One region of the Pseudomonas tensinigenes genome, then DNA from elsewhere that is predicted to be linked to it. Evidence: predicted binding sites of a transcription regulator. Region 1 holds the regulator's gene; the other holds the start of a gene.
The links. Region 1 encodes FliA, which starts transcription of late flagellar genes. Its sites were predicted from a motif close to CTAAAGTTTNNNNNNNNNNNGCCGNTAA; they were not measured.
Positions count from the first base shown of each region.

Region 2: the regulator FliA is predicted to act here: its motif matches at 1,620-1,647, upstream of HU718_RS25460 (methyl-accepting chemotaxis protein).

Region 1 is NZ_CP077089.1:2,051,347-2,057,406, reverse strand. It holds gene HU718_RS09065 (protein-glutamate methylesterase/protein-glutamine glutaminase) at 1-223, opposite strand, end outside; gene HU718_RS09060 (chemotaxis protein CheA) at 273-2,543, opposite strand; gene HU718_RS09055 (protein phosphatase CheZ) at 2,598-3,386, opposite strand; gene HU718_RS09050 (chemotaxis response regulator CheY) at 3,405-3,776, opposite strand; gene fliA (RNA polymerase sigma factor FliA) at 3,943-4,683, opposite strand; gene fleN (flagellar synthesis regulator FleN) at 4,680-5,510, opposite strand; gene flhF (flagellar biosynthesis GTPase FlhF) at 5,627-6,060, opposite strand, start outside.
Region 2 is NZ_CP077089.1:5,755,456-5,758,666, forward strand. It holds gene HU718_RS25450 (TMEM165/GDT1 family protein) at 1-476, shown strand, start outside; gene HU718_RS25455 (M48 family metallopeptidase) at 601-1,419, opposite strand; gene HU718_RS25460 (methyl-accepting chemotaxis protein) at 1,683-3,211, shown strand, end outside.

The DNA of each region.
Region 1 (6,060 bases):
GGCAGCGCTGCATGATGTGCCGCACTGCCGTGATGCCATCCATCATCGGCATCTCGTAGTCCATGGTGATCACGTCCGGCTTGAGTGCCAGCGCCTGATCGATCGCCTCTTTACCGTTGGTGGCGGTGCCGACCACCTGAATGCTCGGATCCGCTGAAAGAATTTCCGAGACGCGGCGGCGGAAAAAACCCGAATCGTCCACCACCAGGACTTTGACTGCCATAAACACTCCATTAGGTGCAGCGGGACGTTGTCGCCCCGCCGCCCCGGATTCAAATACGCCGTGCGGCGTAACGCTTGAGCATGCTTGGAACATCGAGAATCAGCGCGATGCGGCCGTCACCCGTGATGGTGGCGCCGGACATGCCCGGAGTGCCCTGCAGCATTTTGCCCAATGGCTTGATGACCACTTCTTCCTGACCGACCAGTTGATCGACGACGAAGCCGATCCGCTGGGTGCCCACCGAAAGGATCACCACGTGGCCTTCACGCTGCTCTTCGTGAGCGGCGGAGCTGACCAGCCAGCGCTTGAGGTAGAACAATGGCAGCGCCTTGTCCCGCACGATCACCACTTCCTGACCGTCGACGACGTTGGTGGTCGACAGGTCGAGGTGGAAGATTTCGTTGACGTTGACCAGCGGGAACGCAAACGCCTGATTGCCGAGCATCACCATCAGGGTTGGCATGATCGCGAGGGTCAGCGGCACCTTGATGACGATCTTCGAGCCTTGGCCCTTGGTCGAGTAGATGTTGATCGAACCGTTGAGCTGGGAAATCTTGGTCTTCACCACGTCCATGCCGACGCCACGGCCGGAGACGTCGGATATCTCGGTCTTGGTCGAGAAACCCGGGGCGAAAATCAGGTTGTAGCACTCGGTGTCGCTGAGGCGATCGGCCGCGTCCTTGTCCATCACACCGCGTTTAACCGCGATGGCGCGCAGGACGTTCGGGTCCATGCCTTTGCCGTCATCGGAAATCGACAGCAGGATATGGTCGCCCTCTTGCTCGGCCGCCAGAACAACACGACCACCACGGGCCTTGCCCGACGCTTCGCGTTCTTCCGGCGACTCGATGCCGTGGTCGACGGCGTTGCGCACCAAGTGGACCAGCGGGTCGGCCAGGGCCTCGACAAGGTTTTTGTCGAGGTCGGTTTCTTCACCCACCAGTTCCAGGTTGATCTCTTTCTTGAGCTGACGCGCGAGGTCACGAACCAGGCGCGGGAAGCGCCCGAAGACCTTCTTGATCGGCTGCATCCGCGTCTTCATGACGGCAGTCTGCAAGTCAGCCGTGACCACGTCGAGGTTCGACACGGCCTTTTGCATGGCTTCATCGCCGCTGTTCAGACCCAGGCGCACCAGACGGTTACGCACCAGCACCAGCTCGCCGACCATGTTCATGATTTCGTCGAGACGTGCAGTGTCGACGCGCACGGTGGTTTCGGCTTCGCTTGCCGGTTTTTCCGGTGGCGGTGTTGCCGGCGCACGGGCCGGAGCCGGTGCAGCAGCGGCAGCCGGTTTTGGCGCTTCGGCTTTTGGCTCAGGCTTGGCGGCAGGCTTGGGCGCTGCAGCAGCGGCCGGTGCCTTGGCGGCAGGCGTGGCGACGGTCGAAGCACTGCCAGCAGCGGCGGTGCCGACTTCGGAGAACTTGCCTTTACCGTGCAATTCGTCGAGCAGCGATTCGAACTCGTGATCGCTGATCAGATCGCTGCCGGCAGCGGCGGCCGCTGGAGCAGCCGGCGCCGGTGCCGAAGCAATCGCCGACTCCAGCGCGTCCACGGCAAAGTTGCCCTTGCCATGCAACTGATCGAGCAGGGCTTCGAATTCGTCGTCGGTGATGTCGGAGCTGTCGCCCTTGGCCGGAGCCGCAGGGGCTGCCGCCGCTGGTGCAACCGCGTCCACCGCGAACTGGCCCTTGCCGTGCAACTGATCGAGCAACGACTCGAACTCGGCATCGGTGATTTCATCGCTCGCGGCTTCAGCGGCCGTTTGCGCAGGTGCAGCAGCGGCCGGGGCCTCGGCTTCGGCCTTGACGGCGTTCAGCGAATCCAGCAGCTGTTCGAATTCGTTATCGGTGATGTCGCCCGACGCGTCGCCTTCGACGACCAGTTCTTCGATCATCTCGGCCACTGGCGAAACCGGGGCTGCGTCCGCCGATTGCGGTTCGGCCAGACGCGCCAGGGCGGCCAGCAGTTCCGGGGTGGCCGCGGTGATCGGCGCACGCTCACGAACCTCAGTGAACATGCTGTTCACCGCGTCCAGTGCTTCGAGGACAACGTCCATCAGTTCTGCATCAACGCGACGCTCACCCTTGCGCAGGATGTCGAACACGTTTTCGGCGATGTGACAGCACTCCACCAGCTCATTGAGCTGAAGGAAGCCGGCGCCCCCTTTTACAGTGTGGAAACCGCGAAAAATTGCGTTGAGCAGATCTGCGTCATCCGGGCGGCTTTCCAGCTCGACCAGTTGTTCGGACAGTTGCTCAAGAATCTCGCCGGCCTCAACCAGGAAATCCTGAAGGATCTCTTCATCGGCGCCGAAGCTCATTAATGGGGTGCTCCTACAGGTCTAAAAACCCAAAAAACCTAAAATTCCAAAACTCTAGAACCCGAGGCTGGATAACAAATCGTCCACATCGTCCTGACCGGACACAACGTCTTCTCGTTTATCGGCATGAATCTGCGGACCTTCACCCTGCGAGAGATGTTTTTGTGGATCTTTTTCTGCAAGCATCGCGGCGCGGTCATGTTCGATGCCCGCAAAGCGGTCGACCTGACTGGCCATGAGCACGAGTTTGAGCAAATTGCTTTCGACTTCGGTGACCAGTTGAGTCACACGCTTGATCACCTGACCGGTGAGGTCCTGGTAATCCTGGGCCAGCAGGATGTCGTTGAGATTGCTCGACACCGCACGGTTGTCCGTGCTGCTGCGTGACAGAAAACCGTCGACCCGGCGCGCCAGTTCACGGAACTCTTCAGCCCCGACCTCGCGACGCATGAAGCGACCCCAATCGGCACTCAAGGTCTGCGCTTCATCAGCCAGACTGTTGACCACCGGCGTGGCGCTTTCCACCAGATCCATGGTGCGGTTGGCCGCGGCTTCCGTCAGCTTGACCACATAGCCCAGGCGTTCGGTGGCGTCGGTGATTTGCGACACTTCCTCGGCCTGCGGCATGTTCGGGTCGATCTGGAAGTTGACGATCGCACTGTGCAGTTCACGTGTGAGCTTGCCCACTTCCTGATACAGGCCACGGTCACGGGTCTGATTGAGCTCATGGATCAGTTGCACAGCGTCGCCGAACCTGCCTTTTTCAAGGCTTTCGACCAGTTCGACCGCGTGTTTTTTCAGGGTCGACTCGAAATCGCCCTGTGAAGATTCGTTATGCTCCATAGCTCCCCCGCGCGTTCATCAGCCGATGCGTTCGAAAATCTTCTCGATTTTGTCTTTCAACGCCTGAGCCGTGAAAGGTTTGACTACGTAGCCGTTTACACCGGCCTGAGCGGCCTCGATGATCTGCTCGCGCTTGGCTTCTGCAGTCACCATCAGCACTGGCAGGTGCTTGAGTTTTTCATCGGCACGCACGTGGCGCAGCAGGTCGATACCGGTCATGCCCGGCATGTTCCAGTCCGTTACCAGAAAGTCGATGCTTCCGCTGTTGAGCACTGGAATGGCAGTCACGCCATCGTCAGCCTCGACGGTGTTGGTGAACCCAAGATCACGCAGCAGGTTCTTGATGATCCGCCGCATCGTTGAGAAGTCATCAACGATGAGGATTTTCATGTCTTTGTTCAATTCGACCTCCAAGCAGTCTTAAACGCGCCCAGCACCTGGACGCGCCACTTCAATCAATCGGCGCAGCACTCGAAGACTGTCTGGAGCACAACAGAGCAAGACCGGTGCCGTTCATCACCGCACCAGCCTCGTTCGCAGTGTCCCCACACTGCCTTCAGCGCGCTCGCCACTCCCCCAAACGCCCCCGCAAACGGGCCGCGCACTGGCTGTGTAACTGGCTGACCCGCGATTCACTGACGCCAAGGACTTCACCGATCTCCTTGAGGTTCAGCTCTTCGTCGTAGTACAGCGCCAACACCAGTCGCTCACGCTCCGGCAAATTGGCAATCGCGTCCGCCAGCGCCGCCTGGAAGCGTTCATCTTCCAGATCGCGTGACGGCTCCATATGAGCACTCGCGCCATCCTCGTGCAGCCCTTCGTGTTCGCCGTCCTGCAACAGGTCGTCGAAACTGAACAGGCGACTGCCCAAGGTGTCATTCAAAATCCCGTAGTAATCGTCGAGACTCAATTGGAGTTCGGCCGCAACCTCGTGATCTTTAGCATCACGGCCGGTTTTAGCTTCAATTGAGCGAATTGCGTCGCTGACCATCCGGGTATTGCGGTGAACCGAGCGTGGCGCCCAGTCCCCTTTGCGCACTTCGTCGAGCATCGCGCCGCGGATTCGTATGCCCGCGTACGTTTCGAAACTGGCGCCTTTGCTGGCGTCATATTTGGTCGAGACTTCGAGCAGGCCGATCATCCCGGCCTGGATCAGGTCTTCGACCTGCACACTCGCCGGCAAGCGTGCCAGCAAGTGATAGGCAATGCGTTTGACCAGTGGCGCGTAACGCTCGATCAACTCGTACTGCGCGTCACGTGCTGACTTCTTGTAGTAGTTCATACCGCTTGCTGTCATAGCACGGGCCCTGCCGTTTGCTGCACGAGGCGCTCGACGAAAAACTCAAGGTGGCCACGCGGGTTGGCGGGCAGCGGCCAGGTGTCGACCTTCTGCGCGATCGCCTTGAACGCCAGTGCGCACTTGGAACGCGGAAAGGCTTCGTACACCGCACGCTGCTTCTGCACCGCTTTACGCACGCTTTCGTCGTAAGGCACGGCGCCGACGTATTGTAGAGCGACGTCAAGGAAGCGATCCGTGACCTTGGTCAACTTGGCAAACAGGTTGCGCCCTTCCTGCGGGCTCTGCGCCATGTTGGCGAGGACGCGGAAGCGGTTCATGCCGTAATCGCGGTTGAGCAGTTTGATCAGCGCGTAGGCGTCGGTAATGGACGTCGGCTCGTCGCAGACCACCAGCAACACTTCCTGCGCGGCGCGTACAAAACTGACTACCGAGTCACCAATACCCGCAGCGGTGTCGATCACCAATACGTCGAGATTGTCGCCGATGTCGCTGAACGCCTGAATCAGACCGGCGTGTTGCGCCGGGCTCAGGTGCACCATGCTCTGCGTGCCGGACGCGGCCGGGACGATGCGGATGCCACCGGGGCCTTGCAACAGCACGTCGCGCAACTCGCAACGGCCTTCGATGACGTCGGCCAGCGTGCGTTTAGGGGTCAGCCCCAACAATACGTCAACGTTCGCCAGACCGAGGTCGGCGTCCAGCAGCATGACCCGACGGCCAAGCTCTGCCAGCGCCAGCGACAAGTTCACTGACACGTTAGTCTTGCCGACGCCACCTTTGCCGCCGGTCACCGCGATCACCTGTACGGGATGCATGCTGCCCATGTTATTTCTTTACCTTGTCTTGCATAGACGGAGGCCACATTACTGGCTGCGCGTTCACAACCGGAACAATGCATGGCAGACCATCGATGTAGGTACAAAAACTGTTCATGAATACCTCAGCCTACCTGCTTGGTCGGGCTGTGATAGATATCAGCGAACATGTCAGCCATGGCTTCTTCGCTGGGTTCTTCCTGCATTTGCACGCTGACGGCGCGGCTGACCAGTTGATGACGGCGCGGCAGATGCAAATCATCCGGAATCCGTGGGCCATCGGTCAGGTACGCGACCGGCAATTCATGACTGATCGCCAGGCTCAACACTTCGCCAAGGCTGGCCGTTTCATCCAGTTTAGTCAGGATGCACCCGGCTAGCCCGCAACGCTTGTAACTGTGATAAGCGGCGGTTAGAACCTGTTTCTGGCTGGTGGTTGCCAAGACCAGATAATTTTTTGAACGAATGCCACGTCCGGCCAGACTTTCCAGCTGCATGCGCAGCGCCGGATCACTGGCTTGCAGGCCGGCAGTATCGATCAATACCACGCGTTTGCGCA
Region 2 (3,211 bases), 2.9 Mb from region 1:
CGATCATTGCCGGGATTGTCGCCGCGACCCTGGCCAACCACGCAGCAGCCGGTGCGGTCGGCGCCTGGTTCGGCAGTTTCTTCTCGAATGCGACGCTGCACTGGATTCTCGCCGCAAGTTTTACGGCCACGGCGCTGTGGACGCTGGTTCCGGACAAAATGGATGACGATGAAACCAGCACCGCACGCAAGTTCGGGCCGTTCCTGACCACGCTGATTGCGTTCTTCCTGGCTGAAATGGGCGACAAGACTCAGGTCGCGACCGTGATGCTCGCGGCACAATACCCGGATCTGTGGCTGGTGATTATCGGTACGACGGCGGGCATGTTGATTGCCAACGTGCCGGTGGTATTGGCCGGTAACTTTGCCGCGGACAAATTGCCACTGACCCTGATCCGTCGCCTCGCGGCTTCGGCGTTCATGATTCTGGCAATTGTTGCGGTGTACAAAGCCATGCAGAGCAGTGGCTGGGTTTAACCCTGCCAACGCCGATCGTTCCCACGCTCTGCGTGGGAATGCAGCCGGGGACGCTCTGCGTCCCATTTGAACGCGGAGCGTCCCTTGAGGCATTCCCACGCAGAGCGTGGGAACGATCATCGACTCAGGATTTCGGCGCTTGTTCGTACAGCGGCATAACCTTCGGAATCGCCGCCTGCAACGAAGCAATCCGGCTGGTCGAAGCCGGGTGAGTGCTCATGAACTCCGGTGGCGAACCTTCCGACGCCTTGCTCATCTTGTTCCACAGAGTGATCGCGGCATTCGGGTTGTAACCGGCGCGTGCGGCCAGTTCCAGACCAATCAGGTCGGCTTCGTTTTCGTTGGCACGGCTGTTCGGCAGGGTCATACCGTAGTTGGCCACGGTGTCAGCCAGCGCCAGACTGTCCTGACCCAGACCGAGCAACGCACCCGCGCCCTGCTTGGCCATTTCGATCCCGTAGGCCTTGGACATCGCTTCACGACCGTGCTCGCGCAGGGCGTGGGCGATTTCATGGCCCATGACCGCGGCGATTTCATCGTCGGTGAGTTTCAGGCTGTCGATCAGCCCGGTATAGAAAATGATCTTGCCGCCAGGCCCGCAGTTGGCGTTTAGCTCGTCGCTCTTGATCAGATTGACCTCCCACTGCCATTGCGCCGCATCCGGACGGAAGTTCGGCGCCTGGGCGATCAGGCGGTTGGCAATCGCCTGAACCCGCTTGGCCTCGGGACTGGTCTTGTCCAGCACACCTTTGCTGGAGGCTTCGCCGACGGTTTTCTGATACGACTGGGCATACATCTGGTCGACCTCTTGCGAGGACAGCATGCTGAACATGTACTGCTTGCGCTCCACCCCCACGGCGCCGCCGCTGGTGGTGTTGACCGACTGACAACCGGCCAGCAACAGCGCTGCGCTCAGTGCACTTACAACCATTGTCTTGTTCATTCAAAAGCTCCCTGAAAACCTGTCGCGTATCGTAGGCGGGTAATTGTATCGGCGCCAGATACAACGGACGTGTTGCAGCGACTTTCAGACGTTTCCCACTTGGCCTGTCGTAAAAAATTCACAGCCACCACTGAGCCCGGTGCAACTGCGTCGCGCACTGATCCATTTGCGACATCGGCTTGCAATTGCACCGGCTCGCACTCATGGCCCAATGCCGCCTGCCGATACATCAGCGCAGACGTCCTCTTGCGTGCGGAGCTCCCATGAAGTTCAAGTCGATCCAGTTTTCCGTTGCCGCCCTGGCCGGCGCCATCGTGCTCAGCGTGGTGGCCGCGCTGGTGCTGTATGCGCTGTTTTCCGGCGCGCGCACGCAAGAAATGGTGCAGCAGCGCACCCAGGCGCAGTTCGAGCAAGTCATCGAACAGCGCCTGACTTCGCTGGCACAAACCCAGGTCAGCCAGATCCAGCGCGAACTCGAAGCGCCGCTGCTGATCGCCGGCGGACTGGTGCGGGTCAACGCCCTGCTCGGCACACCGGGCGCCGATGGCCAGCCGCGCCTGAGCGTCAGCCGCGAACAACTGATCAGCCTGATCAGAGAGAACGTCGAAAAGAACCCGAAGATTCTCGGCACCTACATCGGCTGGGAAAAGAATGCCCTCGACCACGATGACGCGGCCTACGTCGGCACCAGCGTGGTGGGCATCGATGCCGCCAACGGGCGCTTCCTGCCGTGGTGGTTCCGCAACGATGACGGCACCCTCGGCCTGGACAAACTGGTCGACGTCGACGACCAGAAAACCCTGTCCACCGGAGTGCGCGCCAGCGAGTACTACTTGTGCTCGAAGGAAACCAAGAAAGCCTGCGTGATCGATCCGGCGCCGTACAAGGTCGGCGACAAGATCGTCATGCTCGCCTCCTTTATTGAACCGATCATGCTCAACGGCGCTTTCCTGGGCATCGTCGGTGCTGACCTGTCGGTGAACTTCATTCAGGAAATGCTCCTAGGCGCCAACCAGAAACTGTACAGCGGCGCCGGGCAGATGGCCCTGATCGGCGGCAACGGGCGGATCGTCGCTTACACCAAAGACCCGAGCAAGTTCGGTGAAAAAGTCAGCGATATCCTCGACGCCGAGCAGACCGCCAACATGGCCAATCTCAAGCGGGGTGAAGTGACTTACTCGGTCAACAAGGACAAGGGCCGCATCGAGTTGTACCTGCCGTTCGGCATCGGCCAGACCGACGCGCGCTGGACGTTGATGCTGCAACTGCCGCTCAACGCGGTGATGGCGGATCTGCAAAAACTGCAGGCCGACCTCGATGCGCAACGCAAGTCCGACACCTTCGGCATGGCCATGGTCGGTCTGCTCATCGCCGGCATTGGCTTGCTGGTGATCTGGCTGGTCGGCCACGGCATCGCCCGACCGCTGAAGCAAATGGTCGCCATGCTCAATGACATCGCTCAGGGTGAAGGTGATCTGACCCGACGCTTGAGCAGTGATCGCAGCGATGAATTGGGCTCGATCGCCAAGGGCTTCAACACCTTTTTGGCCAAATTGCAGGCGATGATCACGCAGGTAGTGACGTCGGTGCAGAGCGTCAGCGATTCCTCGGAGCACACCGCCGACATCGCCATTCGCACCAACATCGGCATTCAAAAACAAATGGCCGAGATTGATCAAGTCGCCACGGCGGTACAGGAAATGACCGCCACCGCGCAGGATGTGGCGCGCAACGCGACGCAGGCGGCGCAAGCGGCCAGTCATGCTGATCAAGCGGCCAGCCAGGGCATGCA